Regions from separate parts of the Kribbella sp. NPDC051586 genome, predicted to be linked through region 1. Evidence: riboswitches for the same ligand, from Rfam matches in the RefSeq annotation. Region 1 holds a riboswitch; each other region holds the start of a gene.
The links. A riboswitch is a leader RNA that binds a small molecule or an ion and turns the genes downstream of it on or off. The one in region 1 is predicted to bind thiamine pyrophosphate.
Positions count from the first base shown of each region.

Region 1 (5,641 bases):
TGTTCGCGGACCCGGTGACGGCGTCGCTGCGGGACCTCGCGCTGTCGATGATGACGGTCTCCGACAACGCCTCGGCGGACGCGCTGCTGGACGTCGTCGGGCTGCGGCGGCTGGGCGAGTTGCTGAAGTCGTTCGGTCTGCGGCGGACCTGGGTACGGCGCGGTACCGCGGGCAATCTGCTCGATCTGCAGCGGCGTACCAGGACGGACGATCCGGACGAGGCGCTCGCCGTACTCGCGGACAACGACCGGACCGATCCGGCCGGGATCTACGAAGCGGTGAACGCGTCGGCGAGCACTGCGCGCGAGATGACGCTGTTGCTGCGCCGGTTGTGGTCGGGGGAGTTGTTGTCGCCCGAGCAGACCGAGTTCGTCAAGGCGACGATGTATCGGCAGGTGTTCCTGCACCGGTTGGCGTCCGGCTTCCCGCACGACGGCGTACGCGTCGCGGGGAAGACCGGGACGTTCGGGGCGTTGCGGCACGAGGTCGGCGTGGTCACGCTGCCGGGCGGCGCGGCATTCGCGATCGCCGTCTTCACCCTCGCCGCCCGCGGCGACAACCGCCAACCCCGAGTCGACACCGCTATCGGCGAAGCCGCCCGCCTCGCGGTCGACGTCCTGCGTTAGACGATGGCGAAGGCCTCGATCTCGAGGAGCACTTCGGGGCTGAAGAGGGCGGCTACCTGCACCGCGGAGGCGGCCGGCTTGGTGCCGGGGATGTATCGGTCCCGGACCGCGCGGATGGCCGGCAGGTGCGTCATGTCGGTGACGAAGATGGTCATCTTCGCGATGTCCTCGAAGGTCGCGCCGGCGGCGGCCAGGCAGCGCTCCAGGTTTGCGAACACCTGCTCGGCCTGGGCGCCGGGATCGCCGACGCCGACGAGCTTGCCGTCGGGGTCCAGGGCGACCTGCCCGGCGATCGCCACCCACTGCCCGTGACCGGTCACGACGTGGCTGTAACCGTTGCCCGGGGCAACTCCTACCGCGCGCGGATACTCGAGATTGCTCATCCCCCAGATATACCCGGGCAGGGGTTGAGAAACCGGTTTCCGTCGAGAGAGGATACGCAGGTGGGCCGGACACCGAAGGACTCGATCACGATCGCCGACGTCGCGCGGTTGGCCGAGGTGTCGCGGGCGACCGTGTCCCGGGTGATGAACGGCCGGCTCAGTGTCGCACCCGAGATCGTCGCCCGGGTGCGCGCGGCGGCCGACCGGCTCAACTACCGGCCCAGTGACCTCGCCCGCAGCCTGTCCCTCGGCCGGACGAACATGGTCGCGCTGGTCGTCCCCGACCTGGGCAATCCGCTGTTCCAGCAGATCCTCCGTGGCATCACGAACGCGTCCGCCGCGGCCGGCTACCGGGTGCTCGTCGCCGAGACCGACGAGGACCCGACCGCCGAGGCCGAGATCGCGATCGAGGCGCGGCGGCGGTGCGACGCGCTGATCATGGTCTCGCCGCGGATGGACGAGGAGCGGCTGCTCGAGCTGTTGCCGCAGGTGCAACCGGTCATCCTCGTCAACCGGCAAGGTCCGGAAGAGGTCTCGTCGGTGGTGGTCGACTACGGCCGCGCCGTGCGGATCGTGGTCGATCACCTGGTGGGGCTCGGCCATCGGCGGCTCGCGTTCCTGTCGGGCCCGGCGGCGAGCGCGTCGAACATGCTCCGGGTGCGGGCGCTCGAGGTCGCCGAGCGGGAGATCCCGGGGCTGGACCTTGTCCGGCTCGAGTGCGGGCGGTCGATCGAGGACGGGTACGCCGCGGTGGAACGGGTGCTCGAGTCGCATGTGACCGCGGTGGTCGCGTTCAACGATCTGGTCGCGTTCGGTTTGCTGGCCAGGCTGAACGAGGTCGGCGTCGCCGTGCCGGCTGATCTGTCGGTGACGGGGATGGACGACATCGGGCTCGCGCGGTTCGCCGTACCGTCGCTGACGACCGTGCGGGTGCCGCAGAAGGATCTCGGGGAGCTGGCGTGGCGGCGGCTGCACGCGTCGATCGCCGCACCGAACGGCGGCGCGGACGCCGTACCTGAGCTGCGCTTGGCGGTGCGTGCGAGCACCGGGCCGGTGCGGCAGGAGCCGCGGTTGCAGGGCGGTGCGTCGGCCGGTCGGGTCGCGTGGCAGCAACAGGGCGACATCTTTGCGCTCGGGAGTGACTCGGGACTGCTGGCGCGGTACGAGTTCGGCCGACGGATGCCGCAAGTACATGCGCCGCGGCCGTACCTGCATCCGGTCCGGACGCTCGGCGGGCATCCGTTGACCGAGGTGAGCCCGGTCGACCACCGGCATCACTACGGCGTCTCGCTCGCGGTACCGATGGTCAACGGCACCTCGCATTGGGGCGGCCGGACGTACGTCCGCGACCAAGGACCCACCCTGCTGACGAACCACGGCCAGCAGCGCAGCCGCGGAGTCACCGCCAACGAGCACGAGCTGGTCGACGACCTCACCTGGTACGACGAACAAGGGCGACCCCAGCTCGTCGAACGCCGTCGTCTCGTCGGAGAGCAGGCTGTCGGCGGCTGGCGACTCGATTGGCAGAGCGTCCTGACCGCCCGCTATGGATCGGTGCAGATCGAGAACCCGACCACTGCCGGTCGTGAAGGCGCCGCGTACGGCGGGATCTTCTGGCGCTTGCCTGTGGCCGCGACGACGGTGCTCTCAGCTGATGGTGAAGGCCTCGACGCCGCGTTCGGCTCGACGAGTCCGTGGCTGGCCTTCGTCCAGGGCGACGTGACGCTGTTGCTGGTGCAGCCCGATGACGTGCGGCGATGGTTCCTTCGCGTCGACTCGTACGTCGGCGCCTGCCCAGCTCTCGCGTGGGACAGCCCGCTCACCTTGCAGCCCAATCAGGAGCTGGCCGTGTCGCTCAGCGCACTCCTGCTCGATCGGCCGGTGGACCTTGACGAGGCTAAGACGTTGGCAGGCCAGTTGTAGGCGACGACGCCAGCGCCGACTGCCAGCGCCGGGGGACCCGGCCGGCGAGGCGTGCGGCCCGGCCCGCCGAGACGGCGTCGCGCATCGCGGCGGCCATCAGCGCAGGCTTCTCGGCGCGCGTGACCGGGGTCGCGAGCATCACCGCGTCACAGCCGAGCTCCATCGCCAGCGCGGCGTCGCTCGCCGTACCGATGCCGGCGTCGACGATGACCGGTACGGCGGCCGCTTCCGCGATCAGCGCGATGTTGTGCGGGTTGCGGATCCCGAGCGCGGAACCGATTGGTGCGGCCAACGGCATGACGGCCGCACAACCTGCCTGCTCGAGCCTGCGGGCCAGGATCGGGTCGTCGTTCGTGTACGGCAGCACGGTGAAACCGTCGGCCACCAGCGCTTCCACGGCGTCGAGCAGCTCGAACGGGTCGGGCAGCAGCAGGTGGTCGTCGGCGACGACCTCGACCTTGATCAGGTCGGTCTCCAGCGCCTCCCGCGCCAGCTTCGCGGTCAGCACCGCCTCGGCGGCGGTGTGGCAACCGGCCGTGTTCGGCAGTACGGCGATGTTGTGCTTCTTGAGCACGTCGAGCACCGAGCCCTCGTGCCCTGTGCCGAGGCGGCGCATCGCGACCGTGGTCAACTGGGTGCCGGAGGCAATCAACGCCTCCTCCATCACTTCCAGGTTGGCCGAACCGCCGGTCCCCATGATGAGCCGGGACGTGTACGTGCGCCCGCCGAGCTCCAGTGGATCGTCCATCTCAGCCTCCCTGGGTTGCGCTGACGATCTCGACCCGGTCACCGGGCTGCACGGTGGTCTGCGCCCACTCGGCCTTGGTCAGCACGCTCTGATTCACCGCGACCGCGATACCCGTGGTGCGATCGGAGTACTCCGTGATCAACTCGGCCACGGACCTGCCGGCCGGCACGTCAACCGCCGTACCGTTCACCCAGACGGATTCCATCGCGCTTCCTCCCTACGCCGGAATTACCCGATTCAGGTTCAGCGGTCGGTGACGGGTCAGTCACCCTCTCAGCCCACTCACTGCGAGCTCCCGCGGACCTCTCGACTATAGCGCCCGGCCAGCTATCGTGACCAAAGGTGTCCGGGGAGGGGAGCGTCTTGGCCAAGCGCGTCGGGATTTCGGACGTGGCTGCTCGGGCCGGGGTCAGTCCGACGACGGTTTCGCATGTGGTGTCGGGGCGGCGCCATGTGTCGGAGGTGACGCGGGCGCGGGTGCGGTCGGTGATGGACGAGCTCGGCTGGGAGCCGAACCAGCTCGCGCGCAGCCTGCGGACGCAGCGGACCCAGACGATCGCGCTGATCGTGCCGGACATCACCAACCCGTTCTACCCGTCGGTCGCGCGCGGGCTGCTCGACGTGGTCACCGAGCCCGGGTACCAGGTGCTGATCGGCAACACCGACGGATCACCTGCGGCTGAGCGTGATCTGGTCGCGCGGATGGTGACTCGCAGCGTCGACGCGATCGTGTTCGCGGGCTACTACAGCAAGGCGAGCGACGTCACGGCCGCCGTCGACGCCGGGATCCCGGTAGCGCTGATGGGCGGGCGGAGGGCCTCGGCCGGGATCGACGTACTGACCTCCGACGACCTGGCGGCGGGCGAGATCGCGACGCGGTACTTGATAGGTCGCGGCTATCACCGGATCGGCTTCATCACCGGCGCCTCCGGGGACGGGCCGCCAGCCGATCGCGTGAGGGGCTACCGCCGTGCGCTCACCTCGGCCGGACTGCGTTTCAACAGCCGGCTGATCGTCCGTGAGGAGTTCTCCCGCGCCGGCGGTACTGCGGGTCTGCAAAAGCTGCTCGAGCTACGCAAACCACCCCGGGCAGTGCTGTGTACGAACGACATGGTCGCGATCGGCGCACTGGACGTCGCGCGGGAACGCGGCCTCCACGTGCCCGACGACCTCGCCGTGATGGGGTTCGACGACATCGACGCCGCAGCACTCATCTCGCCGTCGTTGACCACGATCGCGGGCGATCCGCGCGAGCAGGGTCGCGCGGTCGGCCGGGTCCTGCTGGGCAGGCTGGCGGGGACGGCCGCCGGCCTGCCGCAGCGCATTCTGTTCGCGCCTTCCGTGGTGCCGCGGGAATCCGCCTAGGGCGCGGTGACCGACGTCACAGTCGAGCCCGAGATGTACGTCGGCCACACGCCGACCGTCACCGTGATCTGGCCGCTCGCGTTCGGTGTCAGCGTGCTGGTCAGGCCGTAGAGGCTCGTGACCTGGACGGGGCCGGTCGCGTTGACTGTCACCGTCGTGTTCGATCCGGATGCGGCCCAGATCGCGCGGAACGGCGTACCGTCGTTCGCCCCGTACACCTGGTCGATCAGGCCGTTGCCCGGGTTCTCCTTGCCGAGGAACGTCGCGCCGCGGAGCTGACGAGCAGCGGTGGCATAAGCGACGTACGACGGTTTGGGGGTGTACTTGCCGAGCGCGTCGGCCTCGTTGTGCACCAGGCCGAAGTTGCTCTCCGAGGCGGCCGGGTCGATGCCGTCGTTCTTGAAGTCGTACATGTAGAACCGGTCGACGTCGTGGCCGGGGACATTGAGCATCTCGCGGGCCGTGTACATCGCCTGCGTGGGCTCGTCGACCGGGACCGCGCTGCCCGAGCCGGTGTACCAGCCGGCCTCGGTGATCCAGATCGGCTTGTCCACGCCGCCGTTGTACTGCCGGATCGTCGCCCGGACCTGATCGAT
Region 1 is NZ_JBITDF010000004.1:1,353,712-1,359,352, reverse strand. Features, by position in the region: gene ACIA58_RS33340 (serine hydrolase) at 1-626, shown strand, start outside; gene ACIA58_RS33335 (RidA family protein) at 623-1,009, opposite strand; gene ACIA58_RS33330 (DUF6807 family protein) at 1,070-2,932, shown strand; gene ACIA58_RS33325 (thiazole synthase) at 2,907-3,680, opposite strand; gene thiS (sulfur carrier protein ThiS) at 3,682-3,885, opposite strand; TPP riboswitch at 3,878-3,989, opposite strand; gene ACIA58_RS33315 (LacI family DNA-binding transcriptional regulator) at 4,071-5,045, shown strand; gene ACIA58_RS33310 (glycosyl hydrolase) at 5,042-5,641, opposite strand, start outside.

Region 2 (5,641 bases), 140 kb from region 1:
CAGGCCTTTGATCGCCAGCACGACTGCGATGCCTTCCGGCCAGCCGGACACCAGTGACGCGTAGATCGCGGCCCGCTCGAGCGATCCGATCAGCGCGCCGCCGCGCAGTACCTCACCGGCCTTCTGGGTCGACTGGGCCCGGGTGTTGTTCCGGTCGACCAGCGCCAGCACGGAGGTCGTCAGCGGCCCGCCACCGGTCACCGCCAAGCCTCCTGCCAGCAGGAGCAGCACGTTCCACCAGCGCTCGGCCCAATCTGCCACTCCGTGGCCCGCAAGAAGCAGAACACCGACGGCGGCAAGACAGGCCAGCATCACGCCGCTGATCGCGATCTCGAAGTTGGAGCCGGACCTGGGCACCCAGGCGAGCACGGCGAGGACGAGCCCGGCAGCGGTCAACGACAGGATCAGCGCCGTCACGCAGCGACCTCGGGGGCGAGGAGGTCCGCGGCCAGCACCCGTCCGCGCTGTTCCTCGGCGAATCCCGCCGCCTGCGCGCGTTGCGTCACCGCCGACTGGCTGATCCCCAGTTTCACGCCGATCTCCCGCCTGGTGAGTCCTTCGGCCAACAGGTCCGCCACCGCCCAGCCACGCTCGCTGCGGCGCCGCAGTACCGACGCCATCAGCCACAGCACCGTCTCCACCTGCTCCGCGATCCGCGAATCCGCGCCGACCACGTTCACATGATGCGGGCTCGACTTGGCCCGCGTCACCGCCTCCCGGGCGAACACGAAGGCGTCGCCGCTGCCGGCCCGGGTGCTGCGGGGCAATGGCTGGGCGACCTCGCCGATGCCGAGGCCGACGTACCAGGAGTCGGCGCGGAGCAGCTCGACGATCACGTCGACGGTCGGCCGGGCCTCGGCGAGCACGCCCTGCACCTCGTCGCCGGCGGTCCGCTCGAACTTCCGCAGCAAGCCGGTCCGTCGCGGCCGGCGGTTCAGGGAGTTCAGCAGCTCGGGTACGAGATCGCTCGTGCTTCGGCTGCCACGCTGATCTACCGTGAGAACGAAGACCATCGCCCTGCACCTCCTTCTGAACGGCTTAAGGCTACAGTCTTATTCACGTAGAGTGAAGGACAAAACCTGAATCGCTTCAGCCGATCACTCCGGGTGACCAGCCCGCCGGCCGCCGATTCCTCCATTCTCCGCTGGATTCGGGCGGCTCGGCGGTTCTACGCCAGTCGCGAACTCACGGTGCGTCAGCGACGACCTCAGTCGGCGAGCGGCAGATACAGCTTGCCGTCGTGGGAGCGGAAGGTCTCCGACATCTCGGTCAGACCGGCCTCGATGGCCTCGGCGGAGTCGAGGCCGTGCTCCTCGGCGTACGCGCGGATGTCGGCGGTGATCCGCATCGAGCAGAACTTCGGCCCGCACATCGAGCAGAAGTGCGCGGTCTTCGCGGGCTCGGCCGGCAGCGTCTCGTCGTGGAAGGACCGGGCCGTGTCCGGATCCAGCGAGAGGTTGAACTGATCCTCCCAGCGGAACTCGAACCTTGCCTTGGACAACGTGTCGTCCCAGGCCTGCGCACCCGGATGCCCCTTGGCCAGATCCGCCGCGTGGGCAGCGATCTTGTACGTGATCACGCCCGTCTTCACGTCGTCACGATCCGGCAGCCCGAGGTGTTCCTTGGGCGTGACGTAGCAGAGCATCGCCGTACCCAGCCAGCCGATCTGCGCGGCGCCGATCGCCGACGTGATGTGGTCGTACGCCGGCGCCACATCGGTTGCCAACGGCCCCAATGTGTAGAAAGGCGCCTCCCCGCACAGCTCTTCCTCGAGCTGTACGTTCTCCGCGATCTTGTTCATCGGCACGTGGCCCGGGCCCTCGATCATCACCTGGACGTCGTGTTCCCACGCGATCCGGGTCAGCTCCCCCAGCGTCCGCAGCTCGGCGAACTGGGCCTCGTCGTTCGCGTCCGCGATACACCCCGGCCGGAGTCCGTCGCCCAGCGAGAACGTCACGTCGTACGCGCGAAGGATCTCGCAGAGCTCGGCGAAATGCGTGTACAGGAAGGACTCCTGGTGGTGCGCCAGGCACCAGGCCGCCATGATCGAGCCGCCCCGCGACACGATCCCGGTGATCCGCCGCGCGGTCAGCGGCACGTACCGCAGCAGCACGCCGGCGTGCACGGTCATGTAGTCCACACCCTGCTCGCACTGCTCGATCACCGTGTCGCGGTACACCTCCCACGACAGCTCGGCCGGATCGCCCTTCACCTTCTCCAGCGCCTGGTACAGCGGCACCGTCCCGATCGGCACGGGTGAGTTCCGCAGGATCCACTCCCGCGTCTCGTGGATGTTCTTCCCGGTGGACAGGTCCATCACCGTGTCCGCGCCCCAACGGGTCGCCCAGACCAGCTTCTCGACCTCTTCCTCGACCGAGCTGCTGACGGCGGAGTTGCCGATGTTCGCGTTCACCTTCACCAGGAACTTCTTGCCGATGATCATCGGCTCGCTCTCGGGGTGCCGCCGGTTCGCGGGGATCACCGCGCGCCCGCGAGCCACCTCGGCCCGGACGAACTCCGGATCGAGTCCCTCCCGAACAGCGACGTACCTCATCTCCTCGGTGATCGTCCCGGCCCGCGCATGCCCGAGCTGGGTCAGTCCCGGGCGCCCGGCGATCCAGTCCCGCCGCAACGCGGGCAGACCGGCCTGTACGTCGATCCCTGCCGACGCGTCGGTGTACGGACCGGAGGTGTCGTACAGGTCGAAGTGCTCGCCGTTGGTGAGGTGGACGCGACGAGTTGGTACGCCGAGCTCGCCGCGATAGATCTTCTCCGATCCGGAGATCGGGCCCGTGGTGACGGCCGGACGGATCGTGCTGACATTCACCATGCTGGTGCTCCCTACGCCGGAATTACCCGGACAGGTTCGGCGGTCGGCGGCGCCGGCCAGGTGCGATTCCTGGATCCAGCCGCCCTCTCAGCCCACTACGGTGCGAGCTCCCGCGATCTCAAGTTGTCACCGCCAACCATAGGCCATGGTTGGTACGAGCCCTGTAGCGTCTAGGGATGCGAGACCTCGTGTACCCGCCCGTCATCGCCTTCGCGCGGACCGCGTTCAAGGTGCTGGACCTGAAGCTCCGCATCACCGGGGCGGAGAATGTCCCCCGGACCGGCGGTGCGCTGATCGCCCTCAACCACATCAGCTACGTGGACTTCATCCTCGGCGGGTACGGCGCTCTGCCGAGCAAGCGACTGGTCCGCTTCATGGCCAAGGAGGTGCTGTTCCGCAACCGGTACTCCGGTCCGTTGATGCGCGGGATGCACCACATCCCGGTCGACCGGGACGCGGGTGCGGCGTCGTACCAGCAGGCGCTGGAGCACCTGGCCGCGGGCGAGGTGGTCGGCGTCTTCCCGGAGGCGACGATCAGCCGGTCGTTCGAGCTCAAGGAGTTCAAGTCCGGCACGGTCAGGATGGCGGCGGAGGCCGGCGTACCGGTGATTCCGATGATCCTGTGGGGCACGCAGCGGATGCTGACCAAGGATCATCCGCGGGACTTCTCCCGGCACCGTCCGATCTCGATCAGCATCGGTGCGCCGATCACGGTGACGCGCGACGACGACGCGAGCGAGGCGACCGCACAGCTGCGGTCCACGATGGCCGGGATGCTCGACGAGACCGTCCGCGGCTATCCCGAGCAGCCTGCCGGCGCCTGGTGGCTGCCGGCCGCGTACGGCGGTAGCGCGCCGACACCGGCCGAAGCCGAGCGGCTGGACCGCGAGGAGCTCGCCCGCCGCGCCGCCCGCCGTGAGTAAGGCCTGTGTCAGTAAAGCCCTGCGTCCGTAAGCCCAGTGTCAGTAAGGCGGACAGGACCTTGACCCTCGGGGCGGAACGAGGGTACGAAGGCTGTCGTTGACGGAACAGGAACCTGGGGGGTCCCTGTGCGGCGGGCCGGCGTCGACAGGCCCGCGGACACGAGCGGGCGGGGAAGGTTTTGTTCGATTCACCGGAAGAGCTGCATCTGTTCGACCCGGGGGCGATGACTCCGGCACCGCACGTGGCCGAGCACATCCCGGACGCCGGCGCGTTCTTCGTCGACTGGGCGACCCGTGGGTTGAGCACGGACCGTGCCCGTGAGATCGAGTCCGCGGTGAACGGCCGGCGCAACCAGAACGGCTGGTTCCCGCTGGAGACGCTGGACAGCATCGGCAGCAGGGGCTTCTGGCGCGGTCCCCTGACCTACCTGGCCCGGATGACGGCCGACGACCCGAGGATCGTGCAGGAGTGGGCCTCGGACGGCCTCGGCGACGAGCAGGCGGGCCGCATCCAGGCCACGGTGGACCATCTGCTCCACCAGCAGGGCCACGCGGCCGCAGCGACGTGGGCGGTCGCCGTACGGCCGCGGACGTACCTCGACGCCGAGGTGCTGGGCGACCGGCTGCTGGCCGCATGGGAGTACAACCTCGGCTCGATCCGCGCCAAGGACGTGGCGAAAGCGGTACGCCGCTGGAACCGTTGAGGACCGTACGACGGGCAGCCGCCAGACCGCCCGTCGTACCTCTCAGCGCTAGTGGAACTGCGGGATGATCAGGTACAGCCCGTAGAACACGGCGGCCAGGCAGGCCGCGAAGCAGAGCGCGGCCACGCCGGTGTCCGCGACGGACGGCTGCCGCTTCTCGTCGATCGCGACCGCGCGCCGCGCCATCGCGCTCACACCAAGGGCGAACAGCACCGCCAGGCCGACTCCGAAGAGCAGGCTGACCAGTGCGACCTGACCGAGTGAACCCCAGTCGATGTGCATCGCCGTACTCCTCTCAGGCCGCCGCGGCCGTGGTGACGGACGCGGTGGAGCTCGGGTACTCGTTCACGTTCTCCGACGTCACCGGCTTGCGCCGGGACGCGGCGTAGATACCGCCGCCGGCCACGACGGCGAGGATCGCGATGATCACCACACCGATGGTGCCGGAGTCGGCCACCCGGCCGGCCAGTGCACCGACGATCGCGGCGGCCGGCAGGGTGAGCAGCCAGGCGACGGCCATCCGGCCTGCCACCGTCCAGCGCACCTCGGCCAGCCGCTTGCCGAGGCCGGCGCCGAGGATGCTGCCGGAGCAGACCTGCGTGGTGGACAGCGGGAAGCCCAGGTGGGACGAGGCCAGCAGGACCGCGGTCGAGCTGGTCTCGGCCGAGAAGCCCTGCGGCGACTCGATCTCGGTCAGGCCCTTGCCCATCGTCCGGATGATCCGCCAGCCGCCCAGGTACGTGCCGGCGGCGATCGCCAGACCGGCGGACAGGATGACCCAGACCGGCGGCTTCGAGCCCGGGGCGAGGCTGCCGGAGGTGATCAGCACCAGCGTGATTACACCCATCGTCTTCTGCGCGTCACCGGTGCCGTGGGCGAGCGAGACCAGCGAGGCGGAGGCGACCTGGCCGGCCCGGAAGCCCTCGTTGACCGACTTCTGCCGGGCCCGCTGGGTGATCTTGTAGGCCAGGAACGTGCCGAGCAGCGCGACCACACCGGCCACGATCGGCGCGGCGACGGCCGGGATGATGATCTTCTGCACGACGGTGCCGAAATGTACGGCGCTGCTCCCGGACGCGATCCAGGTGGCTCCGATCAGGCCGCCGAACAGTGCGTGCGACGACGAGCTCGGCAGGCCGACGTACCAGGTCATCAGGTTCCACAGCACCGCGCCGATCAGGCCG
Region 2 is NZ_JBITDF010000004.1:1,218,690-1,224,330, forward strand. Features, by position in the region: gene ACIA58_RS32710 (hypothetical protein) at 1-417, opposite strand, end outside; gene ACIA58_RS32715 (transposase) at 414-1,013, opposite strand; gene thiC (phosphomethylpyrimidine synthase ThiC) at 1,208-2,830, opposite strand; TPP riboswitch at 2,822-2,954, opposite strand; gene ACIA58_RS32725 (lysophospholipid acyltransferase family protein) at 3,007-3,753, shown strand; gene ACIA58_RS32730 (hypothetical protein) at 3,933-4,457, shown strand; gene ACIA58_RS32735 (hypothetical protein) at 4,506-4,739, opposite strand; gene ACIA58_RS32740 (anion permease) at 4,753-5,641, opposite strand, start outside.
Region 2: linked by a shared signal. The riboswitch ahead of thiC (phosphomethylpyrimidine synthase ThiC) and the one ahead of thiS (sulfur carrier protein ThiS) in region 1 are both predicted to bind thiamine pyrophosphate.

Region 3 (5,641 bases), on a different contig from region 1:
CCTGTCGGTCGGGGTCGGGCTGTTCATCGACGAGATGCAGGACATCAGTGCGGACGACCTGTCCGCGCTGTGCGCCGCATGTCACGAGATCTCGCAGCAGAGCGCGCCGCTGGTGGTCGTCGGCGCCGGACTGCCGCACCTGCCCGCCGTACTGTCAGCCAGCAAGTCGTACTCCGAGCGGCTCTTCCGGTATGTCCGCGTCGACCGGCTCGCGCGTGACGCGTGCGACCGGGCGCTGATGGTGCCGGCGGAGAGCGAAGGCGTGCAGTACGACGAGGAGGCGCTGGACGAGCTGTACGCACAGACCGACGGCTACCCGTACTTCGTGCAGGCCTTCGCGCACTCCACCTGGGACCATGCGCCGACGTCTCCCATCACCATCAAAGACGTTGCCGTAGCCGCCCCCGAGGCCTCTGCGGAACTCACCGTCGGGTTCTTCGGCTCCCGCTACGAGCGGGCCACCCCGGCCGAACGCGAGTACATGCGCGCCATGGCCGAGCTGGGCATCGGCGTCGACGACGGCTCCGTCCCCACCGCCGAGGTAGCCAGCACCCTCAACCGCAAACCCCAGTCCCTCTCCCCAGCCCGAGACGGCCTGATCAAAAAAGGCCTCGTCTTCTCCGCCGAACGAGGCACCGTAGCCTTCACCGTCCCCCACTTCGGAAAATTCCTCCGCACCCGCACGGCTTAACGGAACTGGGGTTTCGTGAGGTGGCAGGTACTGGATAGGGTCGATTGTCATGACCACCCGGCGGAGCGGCCAGCGTGTGGGGACGCGTGGGCGGCACAGTCGGCGGAAGTCCTATCGAGGGCAGTGGTTTGCGGTTACTGCGCTGGCCGTGTTGGGGACTGTGGTGGTGGCGCATCCGGATGTCGCGCATCGGGCCAGCCTGGCGGCTGAGGTGGTTGCGGGGGCCGGCGAAACGGTGAGTGCGGAGCCGTCCGTGGAGACGCCTGTGCCGAAGCCGGTGACTACTCCGACGCAGAAGTTCACCACTCCGTTGCGGCCGGCACCGACCTTGACGCGGAAGCCGAAGGGGGCCAAGCCCAACGTCCTGGTGTCGACCGGGAAGCTTTCGGTGGTGCCGGGGTTCAACAAGGCGAGCGGGGTGCGCGACAAGCTGACGTACCGCGTGGAGATCGAGCAAGGGCTGTCGGTCAATGGCGCCGCCGTCGCCGCGGCGATCCACAAGACGCTGACAGACCCGCGTGGTTGGCAGGCGCTGCATCCGGTGAGTTTCGAGCGGACCGACAAGGTCGACGCCGATCTCCGGATCATCCTCGCGACGCCGGCGCTCACCGACAAACTCTGCCTGCCGCTCGACACCGGCGGTGAGGTGTCCTGCCGCGTCGACGACCGCGTGGTGCTCAACGCGAAGCGCTGGATGTACGGGATCCCGTCGTACGGCGGGAACGTCGAGCTGTACCGCAGCTACCTGGTCAACCACGAGGTCGGCCACGCGCTCGGGCACGGCCACTCGACCTGCACCAAGCCGAAGACCCCCGCGCCGGTGATGATGCAGCAGACCAAGGGCCTGGCAGGCTGTCTACCGAACGCCTGGCCGACGATCAAGGCCACCTGAGAAACTAGGTACGACGGGAAGGAGCACAGCGATGTCGTCACAGGACTTCCCGACGTACGGCCGGGGCGAGCAGCCCGATCAGCCCGAGCACCAGCAGGCCCAGGAGCAGGACCACCACTACGCCCCGCCCACGCCGTACGGCGGTGGCACCTACGGCGTCGGCCCCGGCACTCCGCCGGCCGAAGGCCCCTACGCCCAGCCGCAGCCCTACGGCACCACCCCGGGTCAGTACGGCGGCCCGCCGCCCCAGAGCGCGCACCACCCTCAGCCGCCCACATACCGTCCCGGTCACCCGTACGGCGCTCCGGCGAGCCCCGAGCCGCACGAGCTCCCTGTGTACGGACGGGAGCAGCCGCGCGACCCCCGCGCTGCCCGGGTCGTCGGCCTGGCCACCGTGGTCGCCGGGTTCTACGGACTGCTCGTCATCTCCGTCCAGCGGGTCTCGCTGCGCGACATCTCGCAGGCGCCGGGCTCCCCGCTCAACCACCCGCTCCGCACCGACGTGATCGACGCGATCGGCCAGTTGCTGCTCGTGGTCGTCGGCGCCGCTGCGCTGTTCATGTGGCTCCGCGACGTTCTCGCGCGCCGCAAGGCTGGTCGCCGGCCCGAGCCGACCGAGCTGGTCGGTCTGCTCTTCGTCGCGGTGTCCGCGGTGCCGATCCTCATCTGGCTGATCATGGTGCTGTCCACCGGCCTGGGCTCCATCGACGACTCGGTCCACCGGCTGCCCACGGCGTACGGCTGGGGCGGCGCCGGGCTGCTGATCCTCGCCGTCGGCCTGTTCCTCGGGTACCGCGAACTGAAGCCCGACGTACCGAACCCGGTCGTCCAGGGTCCACCGGCCAAGGCACCGTGGGAGTGAGCGCACCTGTCGTCCTGGTGCCCGGCCTGGGCCTCGGCCCCGAGTCGTACGCCCGGACCGTCGAGCACCTTGTCACCTCGTACCACGTGGTCACTCTTCCCGGGTACGGCGAACCGGCCGGTGCCCGCGAGGACCTGCACCCGACGGCGCTCGCGGTCGCCCTCGCCGGGAAGATCCGCGAGCGCTCCGTCCTCGTCGGCCACTCGGCCAGCTGCCAGATCATCGTCGAGCTCGCGGTCCGGTACCCCGAGCTGACCCACGCTCTGGTCCTGGCCGCTCCGTCCGGCGACGTCCGGATGTCGAGCTGGGTCGATCGAGCGGTCCGCCTCTTCGGCTCCGCCATCCCGGACGCGCCGAAGCTGGTCCGCACAGTCACCCCGCAGTACGCGCGTACGACCCTGCCGACCATCGCCCGGGCGGGAGAGGCCTCCCGCCACCACGACCTGGCCGGTGTCATCACCCGGGTCAAGGCGCCGGTGCTGATCGTCCGCGGCAAGCATGACCTGCTCGCGACGGCGGAGTGGGTCGAGCGTCTCGCCGAGCTCAGCCACGGGGAAGCCCGGACGCTCGACACCGGCGCTCACATGCCGGTCGTCACCAACGGCCCGGAGCTGGCCGCTCTCATAGAACGGGCAGCGGCCCTCCCCGAAACCAGCTGACGCGTTAGACTCCGAGGCACAAACCTATGCGGGAGCTCGCACCGAGACGCGCGGGCTGAGAGGGCGACAGCAGGGTCGCCGACCGCCTGAACCTGACCGGGTAATGCCGGCGTAGGGATTGGGGTCACTCATGACCGATACCGCTGTTCGTCCTGCCAGCTCGACCGAGGCACCGCTCGTCCTCACCACGGACGCGCCGCGGACGCTCGGCTTCTTCGACCAGTTCACGCTCTGGGGCAACTTCGGCATCTCGCTGTTCGGCCCGGTGACCGGTGCGCTCGTGGCGGCGTACACGGGCTCGCTGTGGCAGGGGCTGCTCGCGGTCGTCGTCGGCTGCGGGATCGGGGCGCTCGTGCTGGGTGGTGCGGCCGTGTTCGGCTCGCACACCGGGGCGCCGGCGATGGCGAGTCTGCGCGGCCTCTTCGGCCGTCGCGGCTCGATCGCGCCAACCGTGCTGAACATCGCGCAGAACGTCGGCTGGGCCACGATGGAGATCATCGTGATCTCGCAGGCCGCTGTCGCGGTGACGAGTGAGCGCTGGCGCTGGCTGTTCGTCGTACTGGCCGGGATCATCGCGACGACGATGGCGGTCCGTCCGCTGGGCAGCGTGAAGATCCTGCGGAAGTTCATGGTCTGGCTGGTGCTGATCGCGTCGGTCTACCTGTTCGTGCAGGTGCTCAGCAAGCCGGTGCATGCACTGCCGCAGGACAGCGTCTTCGGCTTCTGGCCAGCTGTCGACCTCGCCGCCGCCGGTGTCGTGTCGTTCGCGCCGCTGGCTGCCGACTACACGCGGCACTCGCGCACCAACAAGGCTGCGTTCGCGGGGTCCGCGCTCGGCTACGGCCTGGCAGCGATCGGGTACTACGCCCTCGGCGTCGTGGCAGTGGCGACCTTGCAGACCAACAGCGACGACGTGATCACGGCACTGGTCACCCTGCCCGCCGGCGCGATAGCGCTGTTCGTACTGCTGGTCGACGAGGTCGACGAGGCGTACGCGAACGTCTACTCGACCACGATGGCCGCGCACAACCTGATCGGCCACATCGACCGGCGGTGGATCTCGGTCGCGATCGGCGTCATCGCCACCGGCATCGCGCTGGTGGTTGACCTGGGCAACTACACGCAGTTCCTGTACCTGATCGGCTCGGTCTTCATCCCGTTGTTCGCGGTCGCGATCGCGGACTTCTTCGTGGTCAGCAAGATGAACTGGGACGTCTCCGGTACGGCGAAGTTCCGCTGGCAACCGACGCTCGCCTGGCTGATCGGATTCGTCGCGTACCAGTTGGTCAACCCCGGCACAGTCTCCGGCTGGTCGCCGTTCTGGACCAAGCTGCAGCAGGCGATCTTCGACCACCAGGCCGTCCCCGGCTGGCTCGGCGCGACGTACACGTCGATCGTCATCTCGATGCTGGCCGCGGTTCTGCTCGGCCGGATCGGTCGTCGGCAGGCTGCCTGAGCAGCACGAACAGACTGGTGAAGTGGACTTCCGGCATACCAGGTCAGTGCCGGCAAGCCCGCCCGGCGTTACAGCTCCCTCGGGAACGCGCGGAACGCCTCCAGCAGGCGGTCGCGGGTCTCGGCGCTGAGCTTCTCGGGCTCGACCTGTCCGGCCTCGGCGATGGTACGGCGCAGTTGCTCGACGTAGATGTCGCATCCGTCGCAGACCGCGAGGTGGTCCACGAAGCGCCGTTCGGTCTCTGGATCCAGCGCTCCGTCCAGGAAGGCGGTGACGAGCTCGACCAGCTCCGCGCAGGTCATGAGCCGACTCCGGTGCTCGCGAAGTACCGCTCGAGCTCTCCGCGGACGGTGGCGCGGGCCCGGTGCAGCAGAACCCGCTGGTTCGCCGCCGAGAGGCCGAGCAGCGAACAGACCGCGCCGGCGTCCTGTCCGTCGATGTCACGCAAGGTCAGCACCACCTGCTGGCGCGTAGGGAGATTCTCGATCGCGGTGGCCACGGCGGCCCGTACCTCGTTGGCGAGGACCTCGCCCTCGGTGGTCGGCCAGCGCTCCGGGAACGCCCGCCAGCCGCCCGGATACTGGTCGTCGGCTCCGCGGAAACGGGCCGGGTCGACGGTCGGCTCGTGATCCGGGCCCAGGCTCGTCCACGGCACGGTGCGATGCTCGCGCGAACCGCGCTTGCGGGCGATGTTGACCAGGATCCGGTAGACCCAGGTCTGCAGCGACGCTCGTCCCTCGAACCGCTCGATGCCCTGCAGGACCGCCAGCCAGGTGTCCTGCACGACTTCCTCCGCGCTGGCCGTGGTCGACACGAACGACCTCGCCAGCCGCAGCATCGAGCCCGACCAGCTGTTCAGCAGGCAGGCGAACATGTCCTCGTCCCCGGCCCGGAGCCCGGCGACGAGGATGTCGTCCGTCGGCAGTACCGCCGCCCCCACAGGCTGACGGTACAACAGGATGGTCAGCGGTACTCCGGGTTCTCGAAGTCGTAGCGGCAGCCGGCGTCCCACTCCGACCGCTGGTTGCCGTGCGCCGGGATCCCGCCGGCGTCCCGGACGATCCGGGCCAGATGCATCAGG
Region 3 is NZ_JBITDF010000001.1:1,530,808-1,536,448, forward strand. Features, by position in the region: gene ACIA58_RS07575 (ATP-binding protein) at 1-691, shown strand, start outside; gene ACIA58_RS07580 (DUF3152 domain-containing protein) at 840-1,583, shown strand; gene ACIA58_RS07585 (hypothetical protein) at 1,615-2,445, shown strand; gene ACIA58_RS07590 (alpha/beta fold hydrolase) at 2,442-3,104, shown strand; TPP riboswitch at 3,123-3,239, shown strand; gene ACIA58_RS07595 (purine-cytosine permease family protein) at 3,235-4,560, shown strand; gene ACIA58_RS07600 (anti-sigma factor family protein) at 4,629-4,862, opposite strand; gene ACIA58_RS07605 (RNA polymerase sigma factor) at 4,859-5,500, opposite strand; gene ACIA58_RS07610 (flavodoxin family protein) at 5,524-5,641, opposite strand, start outside.
Region 3: linked by a shared signal. The riboswitch ahead of ACIA58_RS07595 (purine-cytosine permease family protein) and the one ahead of thiS (sulfur carrier protein ThiS) in region 1 are both predicted to bind thiamine pyrophosphate.